One region of the Sphingopyxis sp. Geo25 genome, then DNA from elsewhere that is predicted to be linked to it. Evidence: predicted binding sites of a transcription regulator. Region 1 holds the regulator's gene; each other region holds the start of a gene.
The links. The regulator LexA, encoded in region 1, represses DNA repair genes until DNA is damaged. The targets are predictions, from matches to a motif close to GTTCCNCNCTTGTTCT.

Region 1 (3,895 bases):
GCCAGCACGTCCGGTCGCGCGCGAGCGACTTTCCGACGGGCGCGCGCCTTCTCGCCGCCGGAACCCGCGTCACGCCCGGCGTCATTGCCGCCGCGATCATGAGCGGCGCCGCGCAGTTGCCGGTAGGCACCCGTTCGCGCGTCGCGATCATCACCACCGGCGACGAACTCGTCCAGCCGGGCCACGCGCTCGCGCCCGGCCAGATCCCGGACAGCAACGGCACAATGCTCGCGGCGATGCTCGGGACCGAGCCCGCCGACGTCTCGCTGCCTTTGCACATTCGCGATGACCGGCTGATGATATCGCGTGTTCTCAGGGACCTGGCGCGACGTCACGACGTCATCGTGACCGTCGGCGGCGCCTCCGTCGGCGATCATGATCATGTCCGCGGCGCGCTTGAGGACGCTGGCGGCTCCCTCGATTTCTGGAAGATTGCGATGCGCCCGGGCAAGCCCCTGATTGCCGGCCGCATCGACGACGCCATATTGCTCGGCCTGCCCGGCAATCCCTCGTCCGCCTTTGTCACCGCGACGCTGTTCCTCCTCCCCCTCGTTCGCCACCTCGCCGGGGCGCACGCGCCGTTACCCGAGGTTCGGCAAGCTCCGCTCGCCGCCGCGCTCGGCCCCGGCGGCAAGCGGCGCGACTATCTCCGCGCACGGCTGGAGGGCGGCTTGCTCTCGGTCTTCGACGGACAGGACAGCGGCCGCACCGTGCCGCTCGCCGAAGCGAACGCGCTGGTGATCCGCGACATCGCTGCGCCGGCGCGCTTGGTGGGTGAACCAGCGGACTATATCGCTATCGCTTGACAAGTTCCGGTTTGTTCCACTATCGTTCTCCCTATGTCCGGAACTGACATCATGGAGAACAAGCGATGTTGACCGCGAAGCAGCACGAACTGCTCCACTTCATCCAGCAGCGCCTTGACGCGAGCGGCATTTCGCCGTCGTTCGAGGAAATGAAGGAAGCGCTGGGCCTGAAGTCGAAATCGGGTATCCATCGCCTGATAAGCGCTTTGGAAGAAAGGGGTTTTCTCCGCCGCCTGCCCAACCGCGCCCGCGCGCTCGAGGTGCTGAAGGTGCCCGAGGCGGCCAAGACGCCCGTGCGCAACGATAATGTCGTTCCGCTCCGCAAGCCCGCCCCCTCGCTCAAACCGATTGCCGCGAACGATATCGTCGAAGTGCCGCTGCACGGGAAGATCGCGGCTGGCGTCCCGATCGAGGCGTTCGAGGATCACAACCAGCTCGCGGTTCCCGCCGCGCTGCTCGGCGCCGGCGAACATTACGCGCTCGAGGTTTCGGGCGATTCGATGGTCGAGGCGGGGATTTTCGACGGCGACTATGCGCTGATCCAGAAGGTCAGCACCGCTCGCGAGGGCGATATCGTCGTCGCGCTCGTCGACGGACAGGATGCGACGCTCAAATTCTTCCGCCGCGAAGGCAAGATGATCCGGCTCGATCCTGCAAACAGTTCGTACGAACCCCAGCGCTACGAAGCTGGGCGCGTCATTGTGCAAGGGCGGCTTTCGGGACTGCTTCGTCGTTACCACTGACCTGCGGCGCATTGCGCCACGGATGGCCGTCGCCCGCCGTCAGCGCGGCGACGGCTTTCGGCTTTTCGCCAAGGTAGATGGCAAGCCCGCCGCTTTCCGCCAGACTGTCGCGGTCGATCGTCAGCCAGCGCCCGACGCATTCGCGTGGTAGCCAACGGTCGCTGATCACCACATCGGCGGCGGCGCAGGCGGGCGCCATCACGCTTCCCTCGATCCGGTCGCGGCCGCGTGAGGCGAGGACGATGCGGCCCTCCTGTACCCAGCGGCAGAAATCGACATTGCACGCGACATGGTCGAGCATGGCCAGCGCGCCCAGCGGCGCGTCGCTGCCGCCCGCCTCGTTCATCGTATCGCGGACGAAATCGCCCGCGCGATCGCGCAGCAGCGCATAACCGCCGCCGGGCACAGCAGCGGCGATGTTTCGACCATCGGCAGTGATCAGCAAATCGGGGCGCGGCTGCAGGACGAGCACCGCCATGCCCGCGACGAGCGGAGCGAGTCCCCACCAGCGCCATGATCGCTGCCAGACGAGAATCCACAAGCCGCCAGCAATCGCCAGCGCAAACGCCCATGCCGGAAACCGCGGTAGCGTAGCGACTGCACCCGGCGCGTCGGCGACCTGATGCGCGAGCGCAATCAGGACTCGCAGGGCCTGCTCGGCAACCCACCAGAAGGGTGCTCCGAGCCCGAGGCTGTCGAACAGCAACGCGAGCGCCTCGAACGGCATGACAACGAAGGTCGTCAGCGGAATCGCGACGACATTTGCCAGCGCGCCATAAAGTCCGGCCTTGTGAAAATGGAACAATGCGATCGGCGCCAGCGCGACCTCGACCACCAGACCGGTGACCAGCAGGCCGGCGATCCCGCGCGCCCAGCGTCGCACCAGTCCCTCGTCGCGCCGCGCCATGAAGCGCTGCATCGCGGGGCTTTCGTGCAGCACGACGATCGCCGTCACCGCCGCGAAGCTCAGCTGGAAGCTCGGCCCGACGAGCGACTCGGGCCGCCAGACGAGGACGATCAAGGCGCCCGCCGCGACCAACCGCAAGGTCAGCGCCTCGCGCCCCATCAGCAAGGCCACGAGCACCAGCAGCGCCGCGATCAGCGATCGCAATGTCGGCACCTCGGCGCCCGCTAGCCACGTATAGCCCGCCCCCGCCAGCGCCCCGGCGGCCGCCGCGACCGGCAGCACATATCCGCCCAGTGCCAGGCGCGGGCTCAGGGCGAACAGCCGCCGCGCAAACAGCATGGCAAACCCGATCACCGCGGTGACGTGCAACCCGCTGATCGACAGCAGATGCGCCAGCCCGCTTCGTCGCATCGCCTCCTCGTCTTCGGCGGAGATCGCCCCCCGGTCCCCGGTGACCAGCGCCGCCGCGATCCCGCCCGGCGAACCCTCGATCTGGCGGTGGATATGCTCGCTCAGCCGGGCGCGCAGCGGTTGCCTGCCCTGCCCCGCACCCGGCGCGCGCGAAACATCGCCCAACACCGTTCCCACCGCGCCGATCCGGTCGAACCACGCCCGCTGCGCAAAATCATAGCTTCCGGGCAGGCTTGCCGCGGGCGGCGGCATCAACCGCGCGCGCAGCCCGATCCGCTCGCCCGGCATGATCGTGCCGCGCGCTTCGCCACGCAACGTGACGCGAACCCGCGGCGGCAGGTCATCGCGTCCGCGCGGGCGCAGGATCAGTCGCGTCTCGCTCCGCGCCGGCAGCGGTTCGACGGCCTCGACCTCGGCCGAAAAAGCCGTCGTCGCGGGCTGCGCCAGCACCGGCGCACCGACCGATGTCGCGCGCGCCCATATCAGCAGCACCCCGATCGCGATGATGCCGCAGCCCACCATGACCATGCGGCCGATCCGGCTCGACCATCCGATGAGCAACCCGGCCAGCCCGCCGCTCGCGAGCATGAACAGCAAGCCGGTCCAGTGCGCCGCCGCAGGCAAGGCGAACCATGCCGCGATGCCTGTGCCGAGCGCGACGGGCAGCCACAACCCTGTCCGTTCCCGCTCGCTGTCGAGTCGCGCTTCGATGTCGGCCAAAAGCCGGCGCAACGGCGCCGCAAAGCGCAGGCCAATGGGCGTTTGAAGCCGCCTTGTCGCCATGCTAGGGGCTGCCCCGACCTCCGACCCTCAAGGGCGGAAGAATGAAAGAAAGAGGCCAAGGTGGCAACCGAAACCCCAACCGATCTGGCAGAAGCGACCGGCGCTGACGTCGTGACGCGCTTCGCCCCCTCCCCGACCGGCTATCTTCATATCGGCGGCGCGCGCACGGCGCTGTTCAACTGGCTGTTCGCACGCCACCACGGCGGCAAATTCCTGCTCCGCATCGAGGATACCGACCGCGCACG
Region 2 (3,895 bases), on a different contig from region 1:
GGTCGCACGGAAATGGCGGCCGCCTTTGCCGCGATCGAGCAACTCCTTGATCGCTTCGTTCGCGAGTTCGGCCAGCACCTTGGTCGCATGCGCCGTGCTGCCGATCGGTTCGGCGAAGCGGCGTTCGACCGCGACCGGGGGCGGCGCGATGCGCGGGTCGAGCGGGCTCGGCGCGTCGCCGAGGATACGGCGGAGCGCCATCGCGGCGCCGGCGCCGAAACGCGCGGCGATATTCGCCATCGGGCGGCTCGCGAGGTCGCCGATCGTCTTCAGTCCCGCGCGAACGAGTGCTGTCGTCGCCTCGGGCCCGAGTTCGAGCGCGAGCACGGGCAGTCGGCGGACCGCGCTGGCTTCGTCCGGGGCAGGGCGCGTCTGGTAGCGGGCGAGCGCACGCGCCGCGTCGGCGGTCGGGCCGAACGCGTGGCGGACGCTCATGCCGAGCCGCGACAGACGCATTTCGGCATCGGCGATCAGGCTCGCCTCGCCACCTGCCAGATGCTCGGCGCCTGCGATGTCGAGGATCAGCCCGTCGGGAGCGTCGAGCGCGACGAGCGGCGTGTAGCGGTTGCATCCCAAGGCGAGCCGGTCGAGCCAGGCGTGGTCGGCGACCGGGTCGTGCTGGACGGCGATCAGCTCGGGAACCCGCGCGCGCGCGTCCGCAAGCGGCATGCCGACGGCGAGTCCGACCGCCTGCGCTTGCGCGTCCACGCTCGCGATGCGCAGCGCGCCGCGTATCTTCTCGGTGAAAACCAGCGGGGCGTCAGGCGGCTGCTGCGCCGTGCGACAGAGCCGCTCGGCGGGCAGGTACGGGAAGAAGAGCGCCAGATAGCGTCGGCTCCCCGAGGCTGTGCCCGAAACTTTTGTCGTCATGGTTCCAGTCCAGTCGCCAGCGGCCGCCCGCAGGGCCGCCGCGCCAGCGCAACAGTTCGAGGTCGAAGGCGGGTGCCCCCGGCGCATTGGCCTCAAGTTCGCGGGACGCCGCCGCGGCGACGCTCCACCGCGTCTCGGCGACGCTCGGAACCGGGACCGCATTGAGGCGTAGCATCAGCAACGTCGTCCCGGCGTCGCGTGCGCCGAGCGCGAGGCGGCGGCCTGCGGTGAGGTCGAGCAAGGGGAATTTGCCCCAGCTTTCGACGATCACCGCCGCCGATCCGGTGCAGCGGATCGCATCGTTGGCGCAGGCGAGCAGCATCTTGGGGTCGGGGGTTTCGACGAGCAGCAGCCGGTCGGGGTCGCCGCCGAGTTCGGCGATTCCGGGGGCGTAAATATGCCCGGCGCGCCCTCCGGCATCAGCGGTGCGCAGCCAGATCAGCGGCGTCGTGCCCGGGGTACGCAGCGCGAGCAGCGCAGCGAAGGCCGCGGCGCTCGTCCCGTCGAGCGCGTCGGCGGCGAAAAATTCATGGGTCCGCCCGATGGCAAGCCCGCCCCCCAGCGCGGCGTCGAAGCCCGCATGTCCGCTCGCCAACCAGCCTTCGGCCGGGCGGCTTGTCTGGCCACCATCGGCGGCCAGCCGGGCGATATGCTTGCGCAACCCGGCGAGAGATTGGGACGACTCGTGCATATATGTTCCTGATTTGTTCTATTAGCGCGCGAGCGGGGGCGATTGTCAAGTTGACTCAACCCTTGTTCATTTCGTCATGCCGGACTTGATCCGGCATCCATTCCTCCGACGAAGCATGGGCCCCGGATCAAGTCCGGGGTGACGAAAGGCTATTAGGGCGCCGTAACGCCCGCGTTGCTATCCCCACCCAGCGCGCGGAACAGCGCGATGCGCGTGCTCACGAGCAGCAACTGCGTCCCGATCTCGCTTCGCCGTGCCGCATAGAGGCTGCGCTGGGCATCCAAGCTGGAAAGGAAGCTGTCGACGCCGCCCTTGTACCGGGCGTCGGTGAGCATCGCGGTATCGGCGGCGGCTCCGGTATTGGCAGCGGCGGCGCGGACGCGTTCCGACATCGTCCCCTGCACCGCGAGCGCATCGGCGACCTCGCGGAACGCGGTCTGGATCGCGCCCTCGTAGCTCGCGAGCGCGGCGTCGCGCTGCGCCTTGGTCACATCGACCCCGGCGCGGCGGCCGCCGAAGTCGAAGATCGTCGCGCTGGCGTCGCCGCCGACCGACCAGTTGAACGATCCGCTGTCGAAGAGGCTTCCGAGCGCGTCGCTCGCGAAGCCGAGCAGTCCGGTGAGCGAGATCGTCGGGAACAGCCGCGCACGCGCGATGCCGATATCGGCATTGGCGGCGCGCAGGCGATATTCGGCCTCGATCACATCGGGACGGCGAAGCAGGATTTCCGAGCTGACCCCGGCGGGAAGCTGGACGATCCCCGGCGTCACTTCGGCGAGGCCAGCGGGGAGCTGCGCACGGTCGAACTCGGCGCCGACGAGCAGGCGGATCAGATTCTCGTCCTGCGCGAGCAGGGTTTTCTGCTGTGCGATCGAATCCTCGGCGGTGGCGAGGATCTGTTCGGCCTGGCTGAGGTCGGTGCGCGGCGCGACCCCGCCGTCTAGCCGCGCCCTGGTCAGACGGACGCTTTCGCGCGCGTTGGCGGCGGTATCCTCGGCGATCTTGAGGAGGTCGCGGTCGGCGCCATAGGTGGCCCAGGCGCTCGCAAGGTCCGCAATCAACGCGAGGCGCACGGTGCGCGATGCCGCCTCGGTTGCGAGCGCGCTGTTGCGGTCGGATTCGGCGGCGTTGGCGAGGCGGCCGAACAGGTCGAGTTCGAAGGCGGTAATCCCGCCGCGCAGCGAGAAATCGCCGCTCCCGCTGCCCGTGCCTCCATTGTCCGAATAGCCCGCGCCCGCGCTGACGCCGAGTTCGGGGAACTGCCCGGCGCGGCTGACGCGCGCCTGCGCCCGCGCGGCGGCGAGATTGGCATAGGCGACGCGGAGGTCGCGGTTGTTGACCAGCGCCTGTTCGACGAGGCGCTGCAGCCGCGCGTCGGTGAACACCGTCTTGTACGACAAGACCGGCAGCGCCGCCTCGCTCTGGAGCAGATAGGCGTCGCCCGCGGGCCAGCTCTGCGGCACCGGCGGCGCGGGCAGCACCGCCTTCGGCGCGAGCGAGCAGCCGGCCAGGAGCAACGGGGCCGCGATCAGGAGGGAGGCGCGATTCATGCCGCCACCTCCGCGCCGCCGTCCTTCTTGCCGAACCGTTGGCGCAGCGCCGCGAGCCCGTCGCGAACGCCGCGACGGACGAGGACGAAGAAGAGCGGGATGAAGAAGATCGCAAGCAGCGCGGCGGTCAGCATCCCGCCGATCACCGCGGTGCCGATCGCGACGCGGCTGTTCGCGCCGCCGCCGGTCGCGATCGCGAGCGGCAGCACACCGAAGATGAACGCGAAACTCGTCATCAGGATCGGACGCAGACGAATGCGCGCCGCCTCCACTGCCGCCTCGATCACGCGCTTGCCCTTTTTCTCTTCCTGCTCGGCGAATTCGATCATCAGGATCGCATTCTTCGCCGCGAGCCCCATCGTGGTGAGCAGGCCGATCTGCAGATAAACGTCATTCTCGAGCCCGCGCAGCGTCACCGCGAACACCGAGCCGACGAGGCCGAGCGGAATGACGAGCAGCACCGCGAGCGGGATCGACCAGCTTTCGTAAAGCGCGGCGAGACAGAGGAAGACGACGAGCAGCGACAGCGCATAGAGCAAGGGCGCCTGCCCCGACGATAGCCGCTCCTGATAGGAGGAGCCCGACCAGGCGACGCTGGTGCCGGGAATTTCGTTCGCCATTCGCTCCATCTCGTCCATCGCTTCGCCCGAACTGGTGCCGGGGGCGGGCTGGCCCGAGATTTCGAAGGCGGGGACACCCTGAAAGCGCGAGGTGCTGCTGGGCGTCGTCGACCAGCCGAGGTCGGCGAAGGCCGAGAAGGGTGACATCTCGCCGTTCGACGAGC
Region 3 (3,895 bases), 550 kb from region 1:
TATGTCGAAACCTTGCTTTCGCTGCTGCCGTTCGGGCTCGCGCTGGTCGATCGCGACGGCCGGTTTCTCTACATGAACCGCGCGTTCAAGCGCGCTGGCAATGTCGGCGACGGCCGCATGCCGCGCTATCCCGGCGACCTTGTCGTCGGCGAGGACAAGGGGCCGCTCGCCGACATGATCCGGCGCCACAGCAGTGGGCAACAGGTCGGCGGCGACTTGTCGATCCGGCTGGTCGGGCAGGGTGACGATCCGGTGTCGATGCGCGTCGTCGGCGTGCGCGGGCTCGGCGAGGCGGCGGTGCTGCTCAGCCTCAAGGATTCGAGCGAGGAATCGCGGCTCAAGCGGCAGGTCGCGCAGGCGTCGAAGATGCAGGCGGTCGGCCAGCTTGCGGGCGGCGTCGCGCACGACTTCAACAATATCCTGACCGCGGTGCTCGGAAGCTGCGACCTGATGCTGATGCGTCACACGCCCGGCGACAGCGACTATGACGACATCCAGCAGATTCGCAGCAACGCGAACCGCGCCGCCAGCCTGACCCGGCAATTGCTTGCTTTCTCGCGCCAGCAGACGCTGCGCCCGCAGATCCTGCAACTGCCCGACGTCATTTCGGAGGTGTCGCATCTTCTGAAACGTCTGATCGGCGATACCGTCCAGTTGTCGGTCCATCACGGCCGCGGGCTCGGCGCGGTGCGTGCCGATCCTGGGCAGCTCGAACAGGTGATCATCAACCTTGCGGTCAATGCGCGCGACGCGATGCCCGGCGGCGGGACGCTGACGATCGAGACCTATCCGGTATCGGCGGCCGACGTGCGCCAGATGGGCAGCGAGTTCATGCCGCCCGCCGACTATAGCGCGCTGAAGGTCAGCGACACCGGCACCGGCATCCCCGCCGACGTGCTGCCGAAGATCTTCGAGCCCTTCTTCACGACGAAGGACGTCGGCAAGGGCACCGGGCTCGGGCTGTCGACCGTCTATGGCATCATCAAGCAGTCGGCAGGCTTCATCTTTGCCGACAGCAAGCCCGGCAAAACCAGCTTCACCATCTACCTCCCCGTCCACCGCGCCGAGCACGGCGCACCGGCGACGCCCACGCCGGTGCCGAAGCCGAAAAAGAGCCAGTGGGGCACGGGTACCATTCTCCTCGTCGAGGATGAGGATATGGTGCGTGCTGTCGCGGAACGAGCCCTGGCCCGTGCGGGTTATACGGTCTTCACTGCATCGCAGGGAGAAGAGGGCTTGGAACGTTTCGCCGGGATGGAAAAGGTCGATCTCGTCGTCAGCGACGTCGTGATGCCGACGATGGACGGGCCCGCGATGGTGCGCGAGATGCGCAAGAAGCGGCCGGCGCTGCCGGTCCTGTTCATGTCGGGCTATGCCGAGGAGCAGCTTCGTCAGTCGATCAACATCGACGACGTCGCCTTCCTGCCCAAGCCCTTCTCGGTCGCGCAGCTTGCCGAGGCGGTGTCGGCGGCGCTCGACAATGCGGCGCATCGGGCGTCCGATGGCTGACGCGAATCGCATTCTGCTCGTCGAGGACGATGTGCTGATCGGCATGATGCTCGTCGACATGTTCGACGCGCTCGGCCTGCCTGAACCCGCGCAGGCGACGACGAATGAAGAGGCGCTGGCGATCATCGCCGCCGAAGCGATCGGCGGTGCGCTCGTCGACATCAACCTTGGCGACGAAAAGGGCTGGCCGATCGCCGATGCACTGGCCGCGCGCGGGATTCCTTTTGCCTTCACCTCGGGCGGCGGCGACATCATTCCGGCGGAACATGCGCACCGGCGGTTGGTCGCCAAGCCGTTCCGGATCAGCGATATCGAAGCGGTTCTGGACGAATTTTCGGCCGAAAACTGAGCATTTCTTCCCCTTCGATTTTTCTTTGTTCCCCACTTGTTCCATGAGAACAAATATGGCACATAGTCTGCCATTGCGATGCTTCTGCCGTCGCTCTAGAGCTGGAAAGGGACGGTCATGGCCGGACAATTGTCACTCGTCGAATCGGGGAAATCAGTGAACGGAACGGACAGGCAGAAGGCGCTCGACGCCGCGCTCGCGCAGATCGATCGCGCGTTCGGCAAGGGCTCGGTAATGAAGCTGGGCTCGAAGGAAGCGATGCAGGTGGAGGCGATCTCGACCGGCTCGCTCGGCCTCGACATCGCGCTCGGCGTCGGCGGCTTGCCGCGCGGACGCGTCATCGAAATCTACGGCCCCGAAAGCTCGGGCAAGACCACGCTGGCGCTGCACTGCATCGCCGAGGCGCAGAAGATGGGCGGCACCGCGGCCTTCGTCGACGCCGAACACGCGCTCGACCCCGTCTATGCGCGGAAGCTGGGCGTCGACATCGACGAGCTGATCGTGTCGCAGCCCGATACCGGCGAGCAGGCGCTCGAAATCGTCGACACGCTCGTGCGCTCGAATGCGATCGACGTGCTCGTCGTCGACTCGGTCGCCGCACTCGTTCCGCGGGCGGAGATCGAGGGCGAGATGGGCGACAGCCACGTCGGGCTTCAGGCGCGCCTGATGTCGCAGTCGCTGCGCAAGCTCACCGGTTCGATCAGCCGTTCGCGCTGCATGGTGATCTTCATCAACCAGCTGCGCATGAAGATCGGCGTGATGTACGGCAATCCCGAAACCACGACCGGCGGCAACGCGCTCAAATTCTATGCATCGGTGCGTCTCGACATCCGCCGTACCGGCCAGATCAAAGATCGCGACGAGATCGTCGGCAACACCACCAAGGTGAAGGTCGTGAAGAACAAGGTCGCACCGCCGTTCAAGCAGGTCGAGTTCGACATCATGTACGGACAGGGCATTTCGAAGATCGGCGAGATCCTCGACCTCGGTGTCAAGGCGGGGCTCGTCGAAAAGTCGGGCGCCTGGTTCAGCTATGATTCGATCCGCATCGGACAGGGCCGCGAGAATGCGAAGAATTTCCTGACCGAAAATCCCGAGCTGATGCAGCGCCTCGAAAGCGCGATCCGTAGCCGTACCGACGCGGTGGCCGAAGAGATGATGGCCGGCCCCGATGACGAAGGCGACGATGGCGAGCTTTGATCGCCGCTACTGACGCCATCCGGCCGGTTTCCCCGATCTCGGGAGAAACCGGCCAGCCGACGGCGGCGGGCCCCGCGGTCTCCTTGCGACCGCACCGTACCTGCGCAGCCCCTCTCCTGCAGGTCGGCCCGCCCGCCGTCCATTGCTCGCCGGTGATCAGGGAATGGCGATTTGCCTGAGCCAATTCTCAACCAGCAGCGCCTTGCGCGACCTTCGCCAGCGGCTACAAGCAGCCCATGCCCGCGATCCGTCTTTTCGGCCTGCCCACCGACGTCAACAGCAGCTTCGAGCGCGGTGCGGCGGCGGGACCGGCGGCGATCCGCGCCGCCTTGCGCAGCGAGCGCGGCAATCTGGCGAGCGAGCTTGGGCCCGAGATCGGCGTCGATATCGCCTTTGCCGACGATGGCGACCTGCCGCTCAGCGAAGACACGGCGCGCGACGACGCGGCGATCCGGCGCCACGTCACCATGCTGCAAGAAGATGGTGAGGTGCCATTGGCGCTCGGCGGCGATCATGCGGTGACCTTTCCGCTCGTCGAGGCGGCGGCAACCTGTTTTGGCCCGGTCAACATCCTTCACTTCGACGCGCATCCCGATCTCTACGACGATTTCGGCGGCAATCCGCGCAGCCACGCCTCACCCTTTGCGCGCATTTGCGAGGCCGGCCATGCCAGGCGGCTGGTGCAGGTCGGCATCCGGACGCTGAACGGACATTGCCGCGGGCAGGCCGAGCGCTTCGGGGTCGAGATCGTCCCGATGGCCGGGTTCACGCCGGGCGCGGTGCCCGTACTCGAAGGTCCGCTCTACATCTCGATCGACCTCGACGGGATCGATCCGG
Region 4 (3,895 bases), on a different contig from region 1:
GGGCGCCGGTCACCGCGCTCTTCCTCGGACGGCTGGCCATCGGTTACAGCGTGCGCGAGTTCATACTGATGAATCTCGTCCTGCCATCGCTGTTCGGCGCGCTATGGATGACCGCCATCGCAGGCTCGGCCATCGTCATCGACCAGCAGAGCGGCGCCAGCCTCTATTCGGTGATCGCGGCGAAGGGCCCGGACTCGGTTCTCTTCCGCCTGTTCGACGCGCTCGGCGGCGGCCCAGCTGCGGCGGGGCTCATTCTTTTCACCATCTTCCTGTCCTATGTCGCGGGCGCCGACGCCAATGTTTCGGCGATGAGTGCGCTTTCGACGCGCGGCATCGCCCCCGACGCGCCCGAAGCGCCGATGGGCGTGCAAAGCGTGTGGGGAATTGCGGTCGGGCTCGTCGCGATCGTTCTCGTCGCGGGTTCGGGGCTCGACGGCATCCGCATGATGTCGGTACTGGGCGGCTTTCCCGCGCTGTTCGTCATCATTGGCGCGGCGCTGTCGCTCACGGCAATGCTGGTACGGGGGCGACCGGCGGTCGCCCCCGTCGTCTCCGGCTGATCACCAGATGCGCGTGCGCGCCTCGGGTTTCAGATAATATTTATTGTCGGGCGTGACGTTGAACGCCTTGTACCAGGCATCGACGTTGCGCACCGGGCCGATGATCCGCCAGCGCGCCGGGGCGTGTTCATCGCTTGCGACCTGCTGCTTGATCGAATCCTCGCGTGCCTTGTCGCGCCACGCCTGCGCAAAGGCGAGGAAGAAGCGCTGGTCGCCGGTCAGACCGTCGATCACCGGCGCCTCCTTGCCGCCCAGCGAGCGGTGGTAGGCGTCATAGGCAATCTCCAGCCCCGCGAGATCGGCGATATTCTCACCCATCGTCAGGTCGGGGTTGATGAAGGCGCCGGGCGCCGCCTCATAGGTCGCGTATTGCGCACCGAACGCCTTCGCCTGCGCCTCGAAGCGCGCCGCGTCTGCCGCGGTCCACCAGTCGCGCACCGCACCATTGGCGTCGATCTTGCGCCCCTGATCGTCGAAGCCATGCGAGATCTCGTGGCCGATAACGGCGCCGATCGCGCCATAGTTGACTGCATCGTCGACGCTCTCGCTGAAGTAAGGCGCCTGCAGTATGCCGGCCGGGAACACGATCTTGTTCTCGAGACCGCCGTTGTAGGCGTTCACCTCCTGCGGGTTCATCGACCATTTCTTGCGGTCGACGGGCTTGTTCAGGTCTGACAGCGAATAGGCATATTCGAACGCCGCGCTGCGCTTCACATTGCCATAGAGGTCGGTCGGATCGATCTTGAGCCCCGAATAGTCGCGCCATTTGTCGGGATAGCCAACCATGACGTCCATCTTCGCCAGCTTGTCGAGCGCCGCCGCCTTGGTCTCGGGCGCCATCCAGCTGTTGCTGCGGATGCGATCGCCCATCGCGAGCTTCAGATTCGCGACCAGCGCTTCCATCTTCGCTTTCGCGCTCGCCGGGAAATATTGCCTCGCATAGGTTTCGCCGACCAGTTCGCCGAGGCTCCCGTCGACCAGCGTCAGCCCGCGCTTCCAGCGCGGACGAAGTTCGCCGACGCCGCTCAGCACTTTGGTATATTCGAAGCGGCTGTCGACGAATGCCTTGGAGAGATAGGGCGCCGCATTGTCGGCGATGTGGAATTGCTGCCACAGCTTGATCGTGTCGAGCGGCGTCCTTGCATAGAGCGCCGCAATGTCGCGCACCGCCGTATTCTCGTTGACGATGATCCGCTTCTGCGGTCCGATGCCGGCGCCTTCGAACCACGCCTTCCAGTCGAGTCCCGGAGCAAAGGCCGCGAGTTCGTCCGACGACATCGGATTGTTGATCTTGCCGATGTCGCGGCGGTCGGCGATCGCCCAGCTGACCTTCGCGATCTCGGTTTCGAAGCCCATGATCGCATCCGCCGCATTCTCGGGCGCAGCATTGCCGACCATCTTCATCGTTCGCACGATATAGGCGCGATAGGCATCGCGCTGCGTCTTGAAACTGTCGTTCAGATAATAGTCGCGTTCGGGAAGCCCGAGCCCCGCCTGGCCGAGCCACAGGACGTTCACCGTCGGATCATTTGTGTCGGCATAGGGGCCGCCGGAGACGATCGTCGCGCCAAACGTCCCCTGCGTCGAGCCCATGAAGCGCGCCATCGCGCCCTTGTCCTTGATCGCCGCAACGGCATCGACGTCGGCCATCAGCGGCCTGGCGCCCAGCGCGTCGACCCGCTTCTCATCCATAAAGCTCTGGTATAGGCCGCCGACCTGCGTCGTCGCGGGAGCTCCAGTGACAAGCTGTCCGAGCTGGCGCTGCGTCAGGTTGTAAACATCATAGTCGACACCCGCCGACGCCTGATCGGCCGGAATCTCCGTGCGCGCAAACCAGCCACCGTTCGCATATCTGTCGAAGTCGTCCCCGGGTTTCACATTGGTGTCGCGCGCGGCAAGGTCGACGCCCCATGTCCCAAAGGTCAGCGCTTTCAGCGACGCATCGCCCTTCACCGCGGCGTCCCCTTCGCCATCGGCCTTGGCGACCAGCGTCGCGGACATTGTGTTGTCGCTCGCCATTGCAGGCGCCGCAGCCAAGGCGGCCGCGATCGCTAGCCCTGCGGCGCTCGTTAGAAAGCTTTTCATTACCCCGTCTCCTGATTGTTCTGCACCGCCGGGTCGAGGCGGCGCGAATGGCCATTCTTGTCCGCCTGCGACGTCACGGGGTCAAGCAAGCCGGCCGGCATTGGTCGAAGCCTTTGGCATGTTGGTGGAATGCCACCACATTGCGGTGCGGCGCCGGGCCTCCTATCTTACCGGCGAACCGGCGCGGAACCGCCTCTTGCGCCAATAGAACAAATCTGGAACATACCCCTCCCATGAGTCTCACCCATATTTCGGTGCGCGGCGCGCGCGAGCATAATCTTAAGGGCGTGGACGTCGACCTGCCGCGCGACAGCCTGATCGTGATCACCGGCCTGTCGGGCTCGGGCAAATCGAGCCTCGCCTTCGACACCATCTATGCCGAGGGTCAGAGGCGCTATGTCGAGAGCCTGTCGGCTTATGCCCGCCAGTTCCTCGAGATGATGCAGAAGCCCGACGTCGAGCATATCGACGGGCTGTCGCCGGCGATCAGCATCGAGCAGAAGACGACGAGCCGAAACCCGCGCTCGACCGTTGCGACTGTCACCGAGATCTACGACTATATGCGCCTGCTGTGGGCGCGCGTCGGCATCCCCTATTCGCCCGTCACCGGCGAGCCGATCAGCGCACAGAATGTCAGCCAGATGGTCGACCGGGTGATGGAGCTGCCCGAAGGCACGCGCGCCTATCTGCTCGCGCCGGTCGTGCGCGGGCGCAAGGGCGAGTATCGCAAGGAGCTGGCGCAGTGGCAGAAGGAAGGCTTCACCCGCGTCCGCATCGACGGCGAGTTCTACGAGATCGAGGACGCGCCGGCGCTCGACAAGAAGTACAAGCATGACATCGAGGTCGTGGTCGACCGCATCGTGGTGCGCGAGGGGATCGAGACGCGGCTTGCCGACAGTTTCGAGACGGCGCTGAAACTTGCCGAAGGTGTCGCGTATGTCGACATGGCCGACGGGCCGGTGCCGGGGCGGGAGGAGGAGGATGCCGGGGGGGCGATGAAGGGCGCGGGCATACCGGCCAACCGTTTGATATTCAGTGAGAAATTCTCCTGCCCCGTGTCGGGTTTCACGATCGCCGAGATCGAGCCGCGGCTGTTCAGCTTCAACGCGCCGCAGGGCGCCTGCCCCGCGTGCGACGGCCTCGGCGAGCGGCTCGAGTTCGACCCCGACCTGGTCGTCCCCAACCATGCGCTGAGCCTGAAGAAGGGCGCGGTCGTGCCGTGGGCGAAATCGAACCCGCCCTCCCCCTAT

Region 2: QOL68_RS11510 (ImuA family protein) is a predicted target of LexA. The motif match lies at 1,566-1,581, and genes of this name have one in related genera.
Region 3: recA (recombinase RecA) is a predicted target of LexA. The motif match lies at 1,886-1,901, and genes of this name have one in related genera.
Region 4: uvrA (excinuclease ABC subunit UvrA) is a predicted target of LexA. The motif match lies at 2,852-2,867, and genes of this name have one in related genera.

The regions. Positions count from the first base shown of each region.
Region 1 is NZ_CATKOZ010000001.1:1,250,503-1,254,397, reverse strand. It holds gene QOL68_RS06195 (molybdopterin molybdotransferase MoeA) at 1-806, shown strand, start outside; gene lexA (transcriptional repressor LexA) at 872-1,549, shown strand; gene QOL68_RS06185 (ComEC/Rec2 family competence protein) at 1,503-3,587, opposite strand; gene gltX (glutamate--tRNA ligase) at 3,711-3,895, shown strand, end outside.
Region 2 is NZ_CATKOZ010000003.1:199,909-203,803, reverse strand. It holds gene QOL68_RS11515 (Y-family DNA polymerase) at 1-870, opposite strand, end outside; gene QOL68_RS11510 (ImuA family protein) at 761-1,561, opposite strand; gene QOL68_RS11505 (efflux transporter outer membrane subunit) at 1,714-3,111, opposite strand; gene QOL68_RS11500 (efflux RND transporter permease subunit) at 3,108-3,895, opposite strand, start outside.
Region 3 is NZ_CATKOZ010000001.1:697,051-700,945, forward strand. It holds gene QOL68_RS03530 (hybrid sensor histidine kinase/response regulator) at 1-1,509, shown strand, start outside; gene QOL68_RS03535 (response regulator) at 1,502-1,858, shown strand; gene recA (recombinase RecA) at 1,976-3,058, shown strand; gene speB (agmatinase) at 3,295-3,895, shown strand, end outside.
Region 4 is NZ_CATKOZ010000004.1:192,026-195,920, forward strand. It holds gene QOL68_RS13255 (BCCT family transporter) at 1-560, shown strand, start outside; gene QOL68_RS13260 (M13 family metallopeptidase) at 561-2,645, opposite strand; gene uvrA (excinuclease ABC subunit UvrA) at 2,879-3,895, shown strand, end outside.